One region of the Sutcliffiella sp. FSL R7-0096 genome, then DNA from elsewhere that is predicted to be linked to it. Evidence: riboswitches for the same ligand, from Rfam matches in the RefSeq annotation. Region 1 holds a riboswitch; each other region holds the start of a gene.
What was found. Region 1 has a riboswitch for S-adenosylmethionine ahead of metK (methionine adenosyltransferase). Riboswitches for the same ligand answer to the same signal wherever they lie in the genome.
Positions count from the first base shown of each region.

Region 2: it holds a riboswitch for S-adenosylmethionine, as region 1 does, so the genes downstream of both, MKY77_RS05550 (methionine ABC transporter ATP-binding protein) here and metK (methionine adenosyltransferase) in region 1, are expected to answer to the same signal.
Region 3: it holds a riboswitch for S-adenosylmethionine, as region 1 does, so the genes downstream of both, MKY77_RS01960 (methionine biosynthesis PLP-dependent protein) here and metK (methionine adenosyltransferase) in region 1, are expected to answer to the same signal.
Region 4: it holds a riboswitch for S-adenosylmethionine, as region 1 does, so the genes downstream of both, MKY77_RS21265 (methionine ABC transporter ATP-binding protein) here and metK (methionine adenosyltransferase) in region 1, are expected to answer to the same signal.

Region 1 is NZ_CP152003.1:3,865,270-3,869,275, reverse strand. It holds gene pckA (phosphoenolpyruvate carboxykinase (ATP)) at 1-1,349, opposite strand, end outside; SAM riboswitch class I at 1,826-1,993, shown strand; gene metK (methionine adenosyltransferase) at 2,171-3,370, shown strand; gene abc-f (ABC-F type ribosomal protection protein) at 3,443-4,006, opposite strand, start outside.
Region 2 is NZ_CP152003.1:1,085,853-1,089,858, reverse strand. It holds gene MKY77_RS05565 (alpha/beta hydrolase) at 1-669, opposite strand, end outside; gene MKY77_RS05560 (SDR family NAD(P)-dependent oxidoreductase) at 937-1,719, shown strand; gene MKY77_RS05555 (hypothetical protein) at 1,773-1,946, opposite strand; SAM riboswitch class I at 2,270-2,378, shown strand; SAM riboswitch class I at 2,475-2,582, shown strand; gene MKY77_RS05550 (methionine ABC transporter ATP-binding protein) at 2,662-3,693, shown strand; gene MKY77_RS05545 (methionine ABC transporter permease) at 3,683-4,006, shown strand, end outside.
Region 3 is NZ_CP152003.1:347,040-351,045, forward strand. It holds gene metC (cystathionine beta-lyase) at 1-996, opposite strand, end outside; gene MKY77_RS01960 (methionine biosynthesis PLP-dependent protein) at 993-2,111, opposite strand; SAM riboswitch class I at 2,372-2,492, opposite strand; gene cydD (thiol reductant ABC exporter subunit CydD) at 3,096-4,006, shown strand, end outside.
Region 4 is NZ_CP152003.1:4,129,474-4,133,479, reverse strand. It holds gene MKY77_RS21275 (hypothetical protein) at 1-157, shown strand, start outside; gene MKY77_RS21270 (diacylglycerol kinase family protein) at 228-1,109, shown strand; SAM riboswitch class I at 1,204-1,320, shown strand; gene MKY77_RS21265 (methionine ABC transporter ATP-binding protein) at 1,459-2,490, shown strand; gene MKY77_RS21260 (methionine ABC transporter permease) at 2,477-3,130, shown strand; gene MKY77_RS21255 (MetQ/NlpA family ABC transporter substrate-binding protein) at 3,150-4,006, shown strand, end outside.

The sequences.
Region 1 (4,006 bases):
GCCTGTACCATCGCTCTAGTGTAAGAAAGCTTCATGCGGTTTCCAACACCATATTCTCCGCCAGTCCAGCCTGTGTTGACAAGGTAGACTTGGACGTTGTGCTCATCGATTTTCTTACCGAGCATCTCTGCATAAGTCGTAGCTGGAAGCGGCAGGAACGGTGAACCGAAGCAAGTAGAGAATGTTGCTTGTGGTGATGTGATTCCGCGCTCTGTACCTGCAAGCTTACTCGTGTAACCACTTAAGAAGTGGAACATCGCCTGTTCTTTTGAAAGCTTGGAGATAGGAGGCAATACGCCCGTTGCATCAGCTGTCAAAAAGACGATGGTTGTCGGATGGCCGGCAATGCTAGGTTGGACGATATTTTCCATTGCATCCAAGGAATATGCTGCACGTGTGTTTTCTGTTAGTGTAGAGTTATCATAGTCGGCAATTCTGGATTGTCCATCAATGACCACATTTTCTAACACAGATCCGAAACGGATTGCATCAAAGATTTGTGGTTCTTTTTCATGTGTCAGGCCGATGCATTTTGCATAGCAGCCGCCCTCAATGTTGAATACGCCCGTGTTGGACCAACCGTGCTCATCATCACCAATAAGCTTGCGGTTTGGATCAGCGGATAGGGTTGTTTTACCTGTTCCGGATAGTCCGAAGAATAAGGCTACATCGCCTTCACGGCCTACATTTGCAGAGCAGTGCATCGGCATGATGCCGTTTTCCGGTAAAAGGTAGTTCATAACAGAGAAGATGGACTTTTTCATTTCTCCAGCATATTCCGTACCACCGATAAGAACGACGCGTTTGCTGAAGGAAATGATGATGAATGCTTCTGAGTTGGTGCCATCCACAGCTGGGTCAGCCTTGAAGTTTGGTGCAGATACAATGCTGAAGGAGGTTTCATGTTTGGCCAACTGCTCTTCGTTTGGTTTGATGAATAACTGTTGAGCAAAAAGGTTGTGCCATGCAAACTCATTAATTACCTGGATAGGTAATTGATATTTTTCATCAGCTCCGGCAAATCCTTTAAAAACAAAAATCTCCTCTTTATTTTCTAAGTATGTTAGTACTTTATTATACAAGCGGTCAAACACGTCTTCTGAGATAGGGCTGTTTACGGTTCCCCAATCGATTTTATCTTTGCTTAACTCTTCTTCCACAATAAATTTATCTTTAGGGGAGCGACCCGTGTATTTTCCAGTGGTTGCGAGCACAGCACCTGTAGAGGTCAAGCAGCCTTCGTTACGGTTTAATACTTTTTCCACCAATTGCGGAACAGAAAGCTGTACATGTGTGTTACTTCCGTAAATTAATTTTGTTAACCCATTATCGATCCCAACCGTTTTCATCATGGATAACTCTCCTTCAATTTGAATTATTAATTATTTTTGTTTTTTCTCATCTGTTAAAAAGTATAACACATTTAAACTAATAGTCCATACTAATTAGCTTATTTTATGAAAATTAATGTGAATTCGTTAACATTTTGTGAAAAACAGGCTTATCCCAATGGAAAAGCTATGAGTCATTATGTAAAGTAGACCATTTGAATTGAATTTTTGGCAAAACTAAATTGAAAGCGTTACCAACTCTCTCCTAAAGTAAGAGGGGACGAGCCCGATTCCCTCTACCATTATAAACCCTGTTTCCCATAAGTAAAAGAGAATGATGGATCAATTTCTCAAGGCTTAGAATATCTGTATAAACAAAGGAAAGACGATAATAATAAGGAAGCAATTATTTCCTGTAAATCGATGTCGAATTATTTCTCTTTTTTGTTGACATGAAAGGTTTTAGTACGCTAATATAGAACCTTGAACGGATACTCTTATTCCGAGCTGGTGGAGGGACAGGCCCTATGAAACCCAGCAACCTGCTCAAAGGATGAGCGAGCGCGAAAAAGCACGCCGCTGTTTTGTATTAGGCCAAGTTCTTTGGTCGCTTGAGAAAAGGTGCTAAACCTGAGCAAGGCTATGACCTTGACCGATAAGAGTGAAAGGCTAATTCTCGACATCAAACCTTTCCTCAATTTTGTGGGAAGGTTTTTTCTATTTTTACACAAGATAACATAGAACATCACAATAGGAACTGAGATCCGTATCAAATATAACTGCTGTAAGTGAAGAGAAGTCAAACGCTTTTCATAAACAAAAAGGAGGAACTTTTTTTAATGACTAAACAACGTCGTTTATTTACTTCTGAGTCCGTAACGGAAGGGCACCCGGATAAGATTTGTGACCAAATTTCCGATTCAATCCTGGATGCGATCCTAACTAATGATCCGAATGCACGTGTAGCGTGTGAAACATCCGTTACTACTGGATTGGTATTGGTAGCTGGAGAAATCACCACTTCCACTTATGTAGATATTCCTAAGATTGTTCGTGAAACAATCCAAGGCATCGGTTATACTCGTGCAAAGTACGGTTTTGATGCGGAAACTTGTGCAGTACTTACTTCCATCGATGAGCAGTCTGCTGACATCGCAATGGGTGTGGACCAAGCTCTAGAAGCTCGTGAAGGTCAAATGTCAGATGCAGAAATCGAAGCGATCGGAGCGGGAGACCAAGGTCTAATGTTCGGATTTGCTTGTAATGAAACAAAGGAATTAATGCCCTTACCTATCTCACTGGCGCACAAGCTTTCTCGCCGTTTAACAGAAGTAAGAAAAGATGAGGTTCTTCCTTACTTACGTCCAGACGGTAAAACGCAAGTGACAGTGGAATATGATGAGAACGACCAACCAGTTCGTATTGATACAATCGTAATCTCTACTCAACATCACCCAGAGGTTTCCTTGGATCGTATCCAACGAAACATCAAGGAATATGTAATCAAGCCGGTGGTTCCTGCTGAATTGATCGACGAGAATACAAAATATTTCATCAACCCAACTGGCCGTTTCGTAATCGGTGGACCTCAAGGGGATGCAGGTCTTACAGGACGTAAGATCATCGTTGATACTTACGGTGGATACGCTCGCCACGGTGGTGGAGCATTCTCCGGTAAGGATGCAACGAAAGTAGACCGTTCTGGTGCATACGCTGCACGCTATGTAGCTAAAAACATCGTCGCAAGCGGACTTGCTGACAAGTGTGAAGTGCAATTGGCTTACGCGATCGGTGTCGCTCAACCGGTATCCATCGCAGTTGATACATTCGGAACTGGTAAAGTTTCTGAAGAAAAATTAGTTGAATTGGTTCGCAACAACTTCGACCTTCGTCCAGCAGGCATCATTAAAATGCTAGACCTTCGTCGTCCTATCTACAAGCAAACTGCAGCATACGGCCACTTCGGACGTAATGATCTGGATCTTCCTTGGGAGCAAACAGACAAAGCGGCTGCTTTGAAGGAGCAAGCGAACGCTTAATATAGGTAATAAGGAAAACCGCCCGGGAATAAGGCTCTTTGAGGAGCTTTATTCTAGGGCGGTTTTTTAGTTCTAAAGGATTTCCTCTAATTTTACATATAATGATTCTCTCTTGGATTCTAAAAGGGTGAGTTCATTTTGTAAATTTTGAAGAGTTTGTAGATCATCTTCATTGCTCATTTGAGCTTCTACCCCAACGATTTTCGTTTCCAAATCTTCTAAATTCCTTTCTAACTCTTCAAAGCTTTTAATATTATTCCCGTTAGGGGGTGAGTGCTCTTTCTTATTCTGAATCCCTACCAATTGAGGGATATTTTTCACAATCTTTTTCCTCTCCAACTCCTCCCGCTTTCCACGGGCATATTGGTAATTCCCTTCATAGGATACAAGTCTCCCATCTTCTAGCCAACATGTTTTTTCAAAATATTTATTTAAGAAGTATCGATCATGGGAGACTGCAAGGATGGTGCCATTGAAATCCTCTAATGCTTCTTCAAGAACTTCTCTTGAATCGATATCGAGGTGGTTGGTCGGCTCATCCAATATCAACAAATTGATGTCCTGGTGCATTAGCTGGGCCAGACGTAACCGCATTTTCTCCCCGCCACTTAAATTCTCTACTTTCTTGAATACAGA
Region 2 (4,006 bases), 2.1 Mb from region 1:
TATTTCTAGGTTATTAGCTGAATACGTCCCTTCTTCTGTCAATGGTAAAAAATCCTCCTCATTTCCAGCTACCACTATCCTTGCAATCCCACTCGGCGGAATCGCCCTAAGGAAACCTGGCATAGTAGGAACCGGTACATCAAAATATTCCACCGCCGCTGGAAGTGTTGGATCAATACCCACGATCGCTTCAACCTCTTCAGGATATGTATTTGCATAGTACGTACTATAGATTCCGCCAATAGAATGAGGCATCAGAATATATGGGCCTTCAATTTTCGCTTCCTGCAACGCTGTCCTTACTTCTTCCAACACATTTTCTACCGTTCTATCCTTATCAGTCTTCCCACTCCATCCATAACCAAACGGCTCTACGACTACTACTTTATTACTCTTGCTCAACTCATTCATAAGTGGCTCAAAATCCAGTACTGGCGCTGAAGTTCCTAATCCAGGAAGTAGAACAATAGTATTTGCTCCCTCACCTTCAACATGTACATGCATACGGTTACCATCCACTTCCACCAGTTGTCCTGTAGCTTCAAACTTGTTCTTTTCGAAGAGAACCATTACATGATGAAACGCCACCCACAATACAACCATACTTATTAAGCCTACTGATATATACTTCAATATTTTGCGGAAACTGAATCTCTTCTTAGTGTTCATCTTTTCCTCTACTTTCTTTTATAAAAGTTACATTCATTACCTATACGAAGTAGACATTAAATTAGTTCCACAGTTTAATCCAATTCCCGACTCTAGTTTTATCTGCTTTCAAATTCTAATTCGTCTATAATCTCTACCGCTTTCAAAACAGCCCATTCTCCTATCAGTAAATCAGGAAGTGCATCTTGGGACAAGGGTCCCCATGTGTGCTTCTTTTCAGAAATGGGTAAATGATTCTCATAACTTGTTTTTGAAGGAGTGAGATAAATGAATAGGAACATAGAGAAGGTTGCCATTATTACTGGTGGGTCCTCCGGAATTGGCAGGGCAAGTGCAATCAGACTCGCCAAAAGTGGTGTAAAGGTAGCGATACTTGATTTGAAGGAAGAGGATGCCGAACAGCTCAGACAGGAAATAGCGGAAGCCGGTGGAGAAGCGATGGCACTCCAGACTGATGTTTCCGATACCAAAGATCTTGAGGCAAGCTTCAAGCAGGTGCTCGATCGCTGGGGACAGCTTGATATCGTCTTTGCAAATGCAGGGATAAATGGGAAAGTGGCACCTATTGAAGATCTTGATGAAGAAGATTGGAATCAGACCCTGAACACCAATCTAAAAAGTACATTCCTGACCGTAAAGCATGCAATTCCCCATATGAAAGCCCAAGGTGGCAGTATCATCATCACCAGCTCCATCAATGGTACAAGAACCTTCCGTGGTTTCGGAATGTCCGCTTACAGTTCCTCCAAAGCAGGACAAGTTGCTTTTGGAAAGATGGCGGCGCTTGAATTGGCAAAATATCATATTCGGGTCAATATAATCTGTCCAGGGGCGATAGAAACGAATATCGAAAAAAACACCTTCCCAGAGGAAGAGGAACTCAAAAAAATCAAGATTCCCATTGAGTATCCCGATAGCTCCCACCCCTTAGAGCATCAACCAGGCAAGCCGGAACAGGTTGCAGACCTCATTTCTTTTTTGGCCTCAGATTCTTCCAGTCATATTACTGGCAGCCAAATCTTTATTGATGGAGCAGAATCCCTCCTCTAGAGTCTTTGCAAGTAAAAAAGGTGAGCCACATGCTTACCTTTTTTACTTGCAATCTATTGATTTACACTGCCAGGTGGTACATCTTTCTCTTCCTGCCCTATCGCTTCCATTCCAATTTGCTCTTGTACATCAAATTGCACCTTTTTATCAGCCAATTGTTCAGTAGCAAGTTTTAAATCAGGCTGGATATTGTTATTTTTAGCAGATTGCTCATTCCAATCTTTCAATACCTTCACCTCCACTGAATCATATTCCTAAGTATGTGTTAGAATATCTTATTTTATAAGGATTGGGATAAGGTTTTCCAAACAATGGTCCATCCAATGACCTATTTCTTTCCCACTCTGCATGATGCTAAAATAGCTATTGGTAAACTATTTGAGTCAAGGGGCTTTATATGTTAATTAAGAATAAGAGTACTGATATAATAATTCAGAGATAAGTACATGCTACACCTTAAGTTCCTTCTAATATTTTTTATTTTTCAAAAAAACGTTGACATCCATTCACAACCGTTATAAACTTATCATCATTCAAATAAAAACTTATTTTCTTATCCAGAGAGGTGGAGGGAACGGCCCTGTGAAACCTCGGCAACAGGCTTTTTATAAAGCACTGTGCCAATTCCTTTCAAGCAATCATGCTTGGAAAGATAAGAAGAGCATAAGCATGCACGGGCGCTAACCTCTTCTTACTTGCTAAGAAGAGGTTTTTTGTATTCTAAACCCGAGTTTTCCAATTGAATAAATTTAGTTTTCTTATCCAGAGAGGTGGAGGGACTGGCCCTGTGAAACCTCGGCAACAGGCTTTCTTGTGAAGCACTGTGCCAATTCCATCAAGCATTAACGCTTGAAAGATAAGAAAGAGCATCTACATAGCGATGTCCTTTTCTTGTCTTTCCAAGAAAAGGGCATTTTTATTTTCCAATAAGGAGGAAACATCATGATCACATTCAAGAACGTCAAAAAGGTCTACAAAAGTGGCGAGCAGGAAGTACATGCGCTAGATGGCATCGACTTGAGCATTGAAGAAGGCGAGATTTACGGAGTCATCGGATTCAGCGGTGCCGGAAAGAGCTCTCTCCTTCGTTGTGTGAATCTGCTAGAGAGACCAACATCAGGGAAAGTTCTCGTCGGTGGAGTAGATCTTTCAAAACTATCACCCAAAAATTTAAGAAATGCTAAAAGAAAGATTGGAATGGTCTTTCAACACTTTAACTTACTTAACTCGAAAACGGTATATGAAAACGTAGCAATGCCCCTTCTTATCAGTAATGTTAAAAAAGCGGACATCCAAACAAGAGTCGAGGAGCTTCTCGACTTTGTAGGGCTTGGTGATAAGAAGGATAACTATCCTGACCAACTTTCTGGTGGGCAGAAGCAACGAGTCGGAATTGCCAGGGCATTGGCCACGAGACCTTCCGTCCTGCTATGTGATGAAGCGACATCAGCCCTTGATCCACAAACAACAAGCTCCATCCTTCAGCTTTTGAAAAAGATAAACCTGGAATACAAAATCACCATCCTGATGATCACCCATGAGATGTCAGTCATCCGGGATATTTGCGATAAAGTGGCTGTCATTGAAAAAGGCAAAATCATTGAACACGGTTCGGTTTTTGACCTATTTTCCAATCCTAAGACCTCAACTGCACGGAACTTCGTCAGTTCTGTCTTGAATGATAAGTTGCCTTCATCGATTAGGGATCTAGTTAGTCAAAAAGATGATCACCAAGGAATTTACCGAATCAACTTTGTCGGTGCTTCAGCTGGCCAGCCCTTCCTGTCCCAGGTGGCTAAGAAGTTCCATGTGGATGTGAATGTCCTTTTCGGAAACATTACCGAACTGCAAGGTGTTCCCTTTGGAAACCTGGTTGTGGAGTTAAAAGGGGAACCTTCCGAAATCAAACGCGCTTTATTTTTCATACAACAAGAAAAAGTATTAGTGAAAGAGGTGAATGCACATGCGAGTTAGTTCCGATCAAATTATTGACGCCTTATTAGAAACCTTATCGATGGTCAGCTTTTCCCTACTATTCTCCGTACTGATTGGCTTACCACTTGGTGTGCTGTTAGTTGTGACGAGAAAGGGACATATTCTAGAAAACAATGTACTATTTAACTTTTTAAATCCAATAATCAACGTTTTACGTTCGATACCTTTCATCATTTTACTCGTAGCGATCATCCCGCTTACGAGACTGATAGTGGGAACCTCCATTGGAACCGCCGCCGCAACCGTACCGCTCATCTTTTATGCGGCACCATATTTTGCAAGATTAGTAGAA
Region 3 (4,006 bases), 1.4 Mb from region 1:
GAGGATTGATTCCACTGCCCCTAAGCTAACGGCAAATACGGGGATCTCCACCTCACCGACAAATTTCCGGAGGTCTCCTTCACTGTGTAGCTCAAAAGAAAGAACGGCACCTGGTCCCTGAGCCTGCCTGTGTTGAAGCGTGAAACCGGGATGGGTCGTCAATCCTGGAAAATAGACATTCTTTACAGCAGGATGCTTTTCTAGGTAACTAGCAATCTTGTAGGCTGACTTTTGTGACTGTTCGAGCCTGACATGCAACGTCTTGAGTCCTCTTAAGACGAGCCAAGCATCTTGGACACCAAGTACGGCCCCGAAGGAATTTTGCAAAAAGGCTAAACGATCCGCAAGTACGGGATCCTTTGCCACCGCAAGTCCTGCCACCACATCACTATGTCCGGATAGGAACTTGGTGGCACTGTGAAGGACAAGGTCCGCGCCAAGCTCCAGGGGCTTTTGCAGTGCCGGTGTCAGGAAGGTGTTATCAACAAACGTCCAGGCTCCCGTGGATTTGGCAAGTGTGGATATCGCCGTGATGTCCGTCACTTTTAACAAAGGATTAGATGGTGTCTCCACGTAGAAAAGCTTGGTGTTGGCTTGAATGGCTGCTTTCACTTTATCCAAGTCCGTCATATCCACAAAAGTATGCTCCACTCCATAGCGGGTCAGCACCTCTGAAACCATCCGGTAAGTACCACCATAAACGTCTTCTGAGATCAATACGTGATCCCCTTGTGAGAGAAGGAGGAAAGCAGTCGAAATCGCCGCCATCCCGGATGAAAAGGCAAAACCTCTTGTTCCTTCTTCCAGCTGGGCGATCGTTTCCTCGAGGGCCTCCCGGGTCGGATTGGCAGAACGGCCATAATCATATTTGCCAAAGGAATCGATATCTGATTGATGGAAGGTGGAAGCATGTTGAATGGGCACGCTGACAGCACCATTGCTCTTGTCTACCTTGTGGCGATTGTGCAACAGCTTCGTTTGAAAAGAATGGCTCACGATAGGACCTCCTTTTGGATGGAAGCAGCCTTTAGCGCCGCCTCTAAGTCTTCAATCAAGTCTTCTGCGTCTTCAATGCCGACCGAAAAGCGCAACAGCCTGTTGCAAACACCGGTCTCGATGCGGATTTTTTCCGGGATGTCCGCATGTGTCTGGGTGGCAGGGTACGTGATGAAGCTTTCTACGCCGCCGAGGCTTTCGGCAAAAGTGATGAGGTTGAGGTTCTGGAGCAACGGGTTCACCCATGCCTCATCTTGGATTCGGAAGGAGAGCATCCCGCCCCTTCCCGGATACAGCACATCTGTGATGGCATCGTGTTGTCTCAAGTAATCAGCAATTCGCTTCGCATTCTTTTCGTGCCGTTCCATGCGAAGGGAGAGAGTCTTCATCCCGCGAATCAATAGCCACGAATCGAATGGACTCAGCACGGCGCCAGCTGCGTTATGGTGGAGGGAGAGTGATTCACAAAGCTCCGCGCCTTTTGCGACAATGAGTCCTGCGAGCACATCATTATGCCCGCCAAGGTATTTGGTGGCGCTATGAATGACGATGTCTGCGCCTAATGTTATGGGGTTTAATAGAACAGGAGTGTAGAACGTATTGTCAACGATCAAAAGGATTCCGTGAGCTTTCGCAAGCTGGGAAACGGCTTCAAGATCTGTTTCTACCATCAGGGGATTGGTTGGAGTCTCCACAAAAATGGCCTTCGTCTGTGGAGTGATTGCGTCTTCGATACGTGAAAGATCGGTCGTGTCCACATAGCTACAACACAGTCCCCATTTCTTATAGCCTTCTTCAAAAAGACGGTATGTGCCGCCGTACAAATCCTTACATACGATAAGATGGTCACCGGTCTTGAAAAGGGAAAGGATCGTCAAAATCGCAGCCATGCCGGAGCTACAGGCAAACCCTTGGTCGCCGCCCTCGAGGTCTGCAATCGCTTTTTCCAACACATGTCGCGTCGGATTTCCGGTTCTTGTGTAGTCATAACCTGTTGATTGCCCAATCCCTTCGTGTCGATAGGCAGTGGAGAAATAAACAGGCGGATTGACGGTTCCAGTGGCAGTTTCTGAGCGGTTTCCAATTTGCGCAAGCTTCGTTTCCGTTTTATACATGATAAAGGCCTCCTATATTTGCAAGTGACGACTTTCTATAGGCAGAGTGGATGGGGATTCAGTCTTCCAAGGTGTGAGACTCCGGCGGGAGAAGCGTGTCAAGGGTGGCCCCGCATAAGCTGAGGAAGCTCACAAGACCGCCCGCGGAAGCGAACACCTAGAACGGAAAGCAACAGGGGAGCTTCAGAGATAAGAAAAGGCCGAGAATAAAAAGAAAAAGCCTTCTATAAGAAGAAGACTTTTCTATCAAAAGTTCATTCTTCTCATCTCTGCAAGCATCACAGCTTGCTGGAATTAGCACCTTTTCAACGTCCGATCTAACGGGCGCTGCTGGTTGCTGAGGTGTCTTCGGGCCATTCCCTCAACCTCTCTGGATAAGAAAGTTCACTATTTAATTATCTGAACAATTTAATTATTTTACTAATTTACAACAGGTAAGGGGGAAATGCAATGTTTTTTTCTGAATGATTTAATTTTATGCGGTAAAGGGGTGGGGTAGAAGTTGCAAGTATGGAATTTTTGTAAATGATTAATACGTTTGATGAAAATTACTTTGTATAGTAGATCTTTCAACTAATCCCTTCACAATAACGCTTAATTCCTTCGTTAACTTGTTCAATTCCCTCACAACGACTGCCATTCCTATAGATTTGGTGTCATGGAGGAATTTCAAAAAATTAATCCCTTCACAAGAGAGAGAAATCCCTTCATAAGTGGAAAGAATTCCGTCATATCTCCTCTTAATCCCATCATAACGCAAAAAAATCCCTTCACATGAAAAGGAGGGCCCAATTGTAGCTTGAAAAATCCGTTACTTTAATAACGGAAGAGGGAAAACATAAATATGTCATAAAATGGTCAATCCCAAAAGAAGAAATTCAAACGGGCATGTTATATAATGTTAACTATAAAGTATGTGAAGTTTTTCACTAACTAAACTATTCCATCCGATTTTCACTTACAGAAAAGAGGGGTTTTAACGATATGACTGATTTAAAAACGATCGCAAAATCACATAGAGGCACAAGAATGACGCTAATCCTAATCGCCATCCTGACAGGGGCGACGGTCATCGGGCAGGCGTATTTCTTTGTCACCATCGTCGATCGCGTGTTCCTAAGGGGCCACACGTTCCAAGAGATCCTCCCATTCCTTGGGGGGCTTCTTGCGGTATTGGCTGCAAGAGCGGCATTGGCCTATTGGAGCGGTCTCACCGGCGTGAAGCTTGCTGCCAAAGTAAAACGCGATTTCCGGATTGCCTTGCTCCGTAAATTTTCTAATAGCCCGGTTCAAGCTTCCCTAAAAGGTCAATCTGGCCAAAAGGTGAGCGTCATGATGGATGCGGTGGATGAAATTGATCCGTATTTCAGCAGGTATGTGCCACAGGTCATCCAATCGAGCATCATCCCGATCATGATCTTGATTGCTGCATTCAGCCAGCATGTAAATACAGGGTTGATCATCTTGGTCACAGCACCGTTCATTCCGATTTTCATGATTGTCGTAGGCTTGAAAACGAAGAAGAAATCAGAAGAGCAGATGGATAAACTGAACGCATTTTCCGGAACGTTCCTTGATACCTTGCAGGGGCTGACGACGTTGAAGCTGTTCGGTCGCTCTGCCAAGCAACAAGAAACAATTGAAAGCAGTAGCTTAAGCTTCCGTGATGCGACGATGGAAGTGTTGAGAATCGCATTTCTATCTTCCTTGATGCTTGAGTTCATTTCGATGCTTGCCATCGGATTGATCGCGCTTGAGGTAGGATTACAGCTTGTTGTTTTTGAAAATGTGACGTTCTTTACTGCTTTTTTCGTATTGGTATTGGCACCTGAGTTCTACCTTTACCTGAAGGAGCTTGGAAGCGCCTTTCATACAGGGCGCGGAAGCATGGGAGC
Region 4 (4,006 bases), 260 kb from region 1:
GATAGAGGGGTCTACAGAAGAAATCATCAAATTATTGAATGGTACCAAAATGAGGGAGATTAAAGGGTTGTCATTCAAGGGTTCCTTCAGACATTACCTGTTGCTTGATTCCCTTTTTACTTTAGTGAACCGTTCAGAAAGAAAAGAGGTCTCGTAAAGGAATTGTGCACGCCTATAGCGAAATAAGAAGAGGTAGAAAAAGAGAAGATTATAGGCGGTGTAAGATTGTGTATTATTTTATTGTAAATAAGACGGCTGGTAACGGAAAAGGACTGCGTGTTTGGGAAGCTACGGAAAAGTTGTTAAAGGTTAAAAAAGTAGTGTATAAGGTTTCCTTTACTGAATATAAAGGTCATGCCGGTAAATTAATGGAACAGATAGATGACGTGATAACTGCGGTAATAGTGGTTGGGGGAGATGGAACGATCCATGAAGTAGTGAATCGATTGGTTGCAAAAGAGGTGGCTCTCGGGATTGTTCCTGCTGGATCTGGTAATGACCTGGCAAGAAGCCTGGGGGTCCCTTTTGTTGCTAAAGGGGCGTTGGATCGAATTTTAGCTGGAGAAGTTTTTAGCATCGATATCCCTAAGGTAGGGGAGGAGTATTTTATTTCCATTGCAGGTTTAGGCTTTGACGGGCAGGTTGCGGAAGTTACGAATAAGTCGAAATCGAAGCGTTTTTTGAATAAAATAGGACTTGGTGGTTTGTCCTATATAATAAATATCTTTAAAGTTCTGTTTACATATAAATCTTCTAAGGTCTCCATAATAGTGGATGGCAAAATTAGCGAATACGATGATGTCTGGCTCGTGGCAATTGCTAATCTGCCCTACTATGGCGGGGGGATCAAGATATGTCCGGAAGCCAAAGCGGATGATGGGTTATTGGATGTGTGTGTGGTATCCGGAATTGGGAGATGGGAGCTGCTTTTCGTTTTCCCACTAGCCTTTAAGGGGAAGCACGTAAATCATCGGCATGTGACGATGCTTAGGGGATCATCCATTCAAGTGAAACCAGAGGAACCTTTAATCATGCAGTGTGATGGGGAAATAATACGAAGTGGGGGAAGGGATTTCAGAATAAAAAAGAACGGACTGAGAGTTTTATAAAAGTTTTTAATTGACATGTTATTTGCACCCGTGATACGATAACATTCGTTAATTCAAATTGCCCAAATACTTAACTTAAATTATATATGTTAATCTCTTATCGAGAGAGGTGGAGGGACGTGCCCGATGAAACCCGGCAACCGTCAACAAGGAATTGTTGAAATGGTGCCAATTCACACAAAGTAAAGTTATTTGCTTTGATAGATGAGAGAAAGGACTTTTCTCATTTAATCCTTTCTGCTCATTATTGCGGAAGGGATTTTTTATTTTTCAAGTGGGAACCAAAACGTTTGATTAAACCTAATTGGGTAAGCTAAAACAAAGCAAATGTAAGAAGGAAGGTGCATGCATGATTTCACTTCAAGGTGTTAAAAAAGTTTTTAAAACGAAAAATGGACCGGTTACAGCTGTTGATAATATAGATTTATCCATCAACCATGGCGAAATATTTGGTGTGATTGGATACAGTGGAGCAGGGAAAAGTACCCTGATCCGCATGCTAAACGGACTGGAAACTCCTACAGATGGGGTGGTGGATGTAGCAGGAAGAAACCTTGCGAAGGTAAAGGGCAGGGAACTGAGACAAGCACGCCAGGAAATCAGTATGATTTTCCAACATTTCAATCTTTTATGGTCAAGGACGGTAAAGGAAAACATCGCGTTTCCGCTTGAGATTGCTGGAGTCAGTAGGACAGAACGCAATAAGCGAGTAGATGAACTTATCAAACTTGTAGGGTTAGAAGGAAGGGGAGACTCTTATCCATCTCAACTAAGTGGGGGACAAAAGCAAAGAGTCGGGATTGCAAGGGCGCTTGCAAATAACCCAAAAGTACTTTTATGTGATGAAGCGACTTCTGCTTTGGATCCACAAACCACGGATTCCATCTTAGACCTCTTGGTCGATATCAATAAGCGATTATCTCTGACGATCGTACTGATCACACATGAAATGCATGTCATCCGTAAAATCTGTCATCGCGTAGCTGTCATGGAGAATGGGAAAGTCGTGGAACAAGGTGATGTTCTAAATGTATTCCGCAAGCCCGAGCAGCCTATCACGAAACGCTTCGTCAAGCAGGTGACAGAACCGGAAGATACACAAGAGACAGTGGAACATCTTTTGGCAGAATATCCGCAAGGTAAAGTGATACAGTTAACATTTGTAGGTACTTCGGCGGAACAGCCTTTGATAACGAACTTGATTCGCAGGTTTCCGATTGATGTGAACATTCTTCAAGGTAAAATATCACAGACTCAAAACGGAGCATACGGCACTCTTTTTGTACATCTTGATGGAGAAGAAGCCCAAGTACAAGAGGCATTGGCATTTATCCGTGAGCAGCAAGTGGAGTTGGAGGTGATGACACATGGAACGCGTTAATTGGGACAAAATGTGGGATGCTACCTTAGAAACCCTTTATATGAGTAGTATATCTGTTGTTGCCACTTTCATCTTAGGGATCGTCTTAGGACTGTTATTGTTTTTAACATCGAAGGGCAATATTTGGGAAAGTCGTATCATTAATGGAATTGTAGCGGCGTTTGTGAATATCTTCCGTTCCATCCCATTTGTCATTTTAATATTTTTACTTATTCCTTTCACAAGGTTCATCATGGATACCATCATCGGTGCCAACGCTGCCCTGCCTGCTTTGATTATAGGGGCTGCACCATTCTACGCCCGTATGGTTGAAATTGCGCTACGTGAAATTGATAAAGGTGTCATTGAAGCAGCACGTTCCATGGGAGCTAAAACAACAGAAATCATCTGGAAAGTATTGATTCCGGAATCGATGCCAGCATTGGTTTCCGGTATAACCGTAACTGCCATTGCAATCGTAAGTTACACGGCGATGGCGGGAATCATCGGTGCAGGTGGGTTGGGTAACCTGGCATTCTTAGATGGGTTCCAGCGTAACAACTGGGAAGTAACACTTGTATGTACTGTCATCATTTTAATCATTGTGTTTATCATCCAATTTATTGGAGATTTGGTTACAAATAAACTAGACAAACGATAAGAAAGCGGGGATTTTTCAGATGAAAAAGTTATTAAGTTATGCAGTGGTTTCATTATTAGTACTGGTTTTGGCTGCTTGTGGTACAAGCAATGAAGGTGGAGAAAGTGGTACAGGTTCAAACATTGAGGAAGGTAAACTCGTTATTGGGGCTTCCAATGTGCCACATTCAGAGGTTCTGGAAGAAGCAAAGGCTTTGCTTGAAGAAAAAGGAATCGAATTAGAGATTAAGACATTTACAGACTATATTCTTCCAAACCAAACACTTCGTGATGGAGATATTGATGCAAACTATTTTCAACATGAGCCATATTTAAAATCTCAAATTGCAGAAAATAATTACGACTTTGTAAGTGCTGGCGGTGTGCACATTGAACCTATCGGTGTATATTCTCAAAAATATGATAGCCTTGAGGAACTTCCTGAAGGTGCACAAATTTTAATGAGTAATTCAGTTGCAGATCATGGTCGTATTTTGGCGATGCTAGAGGAAAAAGGTTTGATCACTCTAAAAGAGGGTGTAGAAACTACATCCGCTACAATTGATGATATTGAAGACAATCCGAAAGACCTGCAATTCAACACACAATTTGACGCAGCTTTTCTACCTCAAGCATACTTGAATGGTGATGGAGATGCAGTATTGATTAATGGGAACTATGCCTTGGGTGCAGAAATTGATCCAGAAGAAGAAGCAATTGCATTAGAATCTGGTGAAAACAACCCGTACGTAAACCTAATTGTTGTACGTGAGGAAGACAAAGACAACGAGCAAATCAAAGCATTGGTGGAAGTGCTCCAGTCTGATGAAATCAAAGCGTTCATCGAAGAAAAATATAAAGGCTCCGTACTACCAGCAAAAGCTGCTGATGAGGAGTA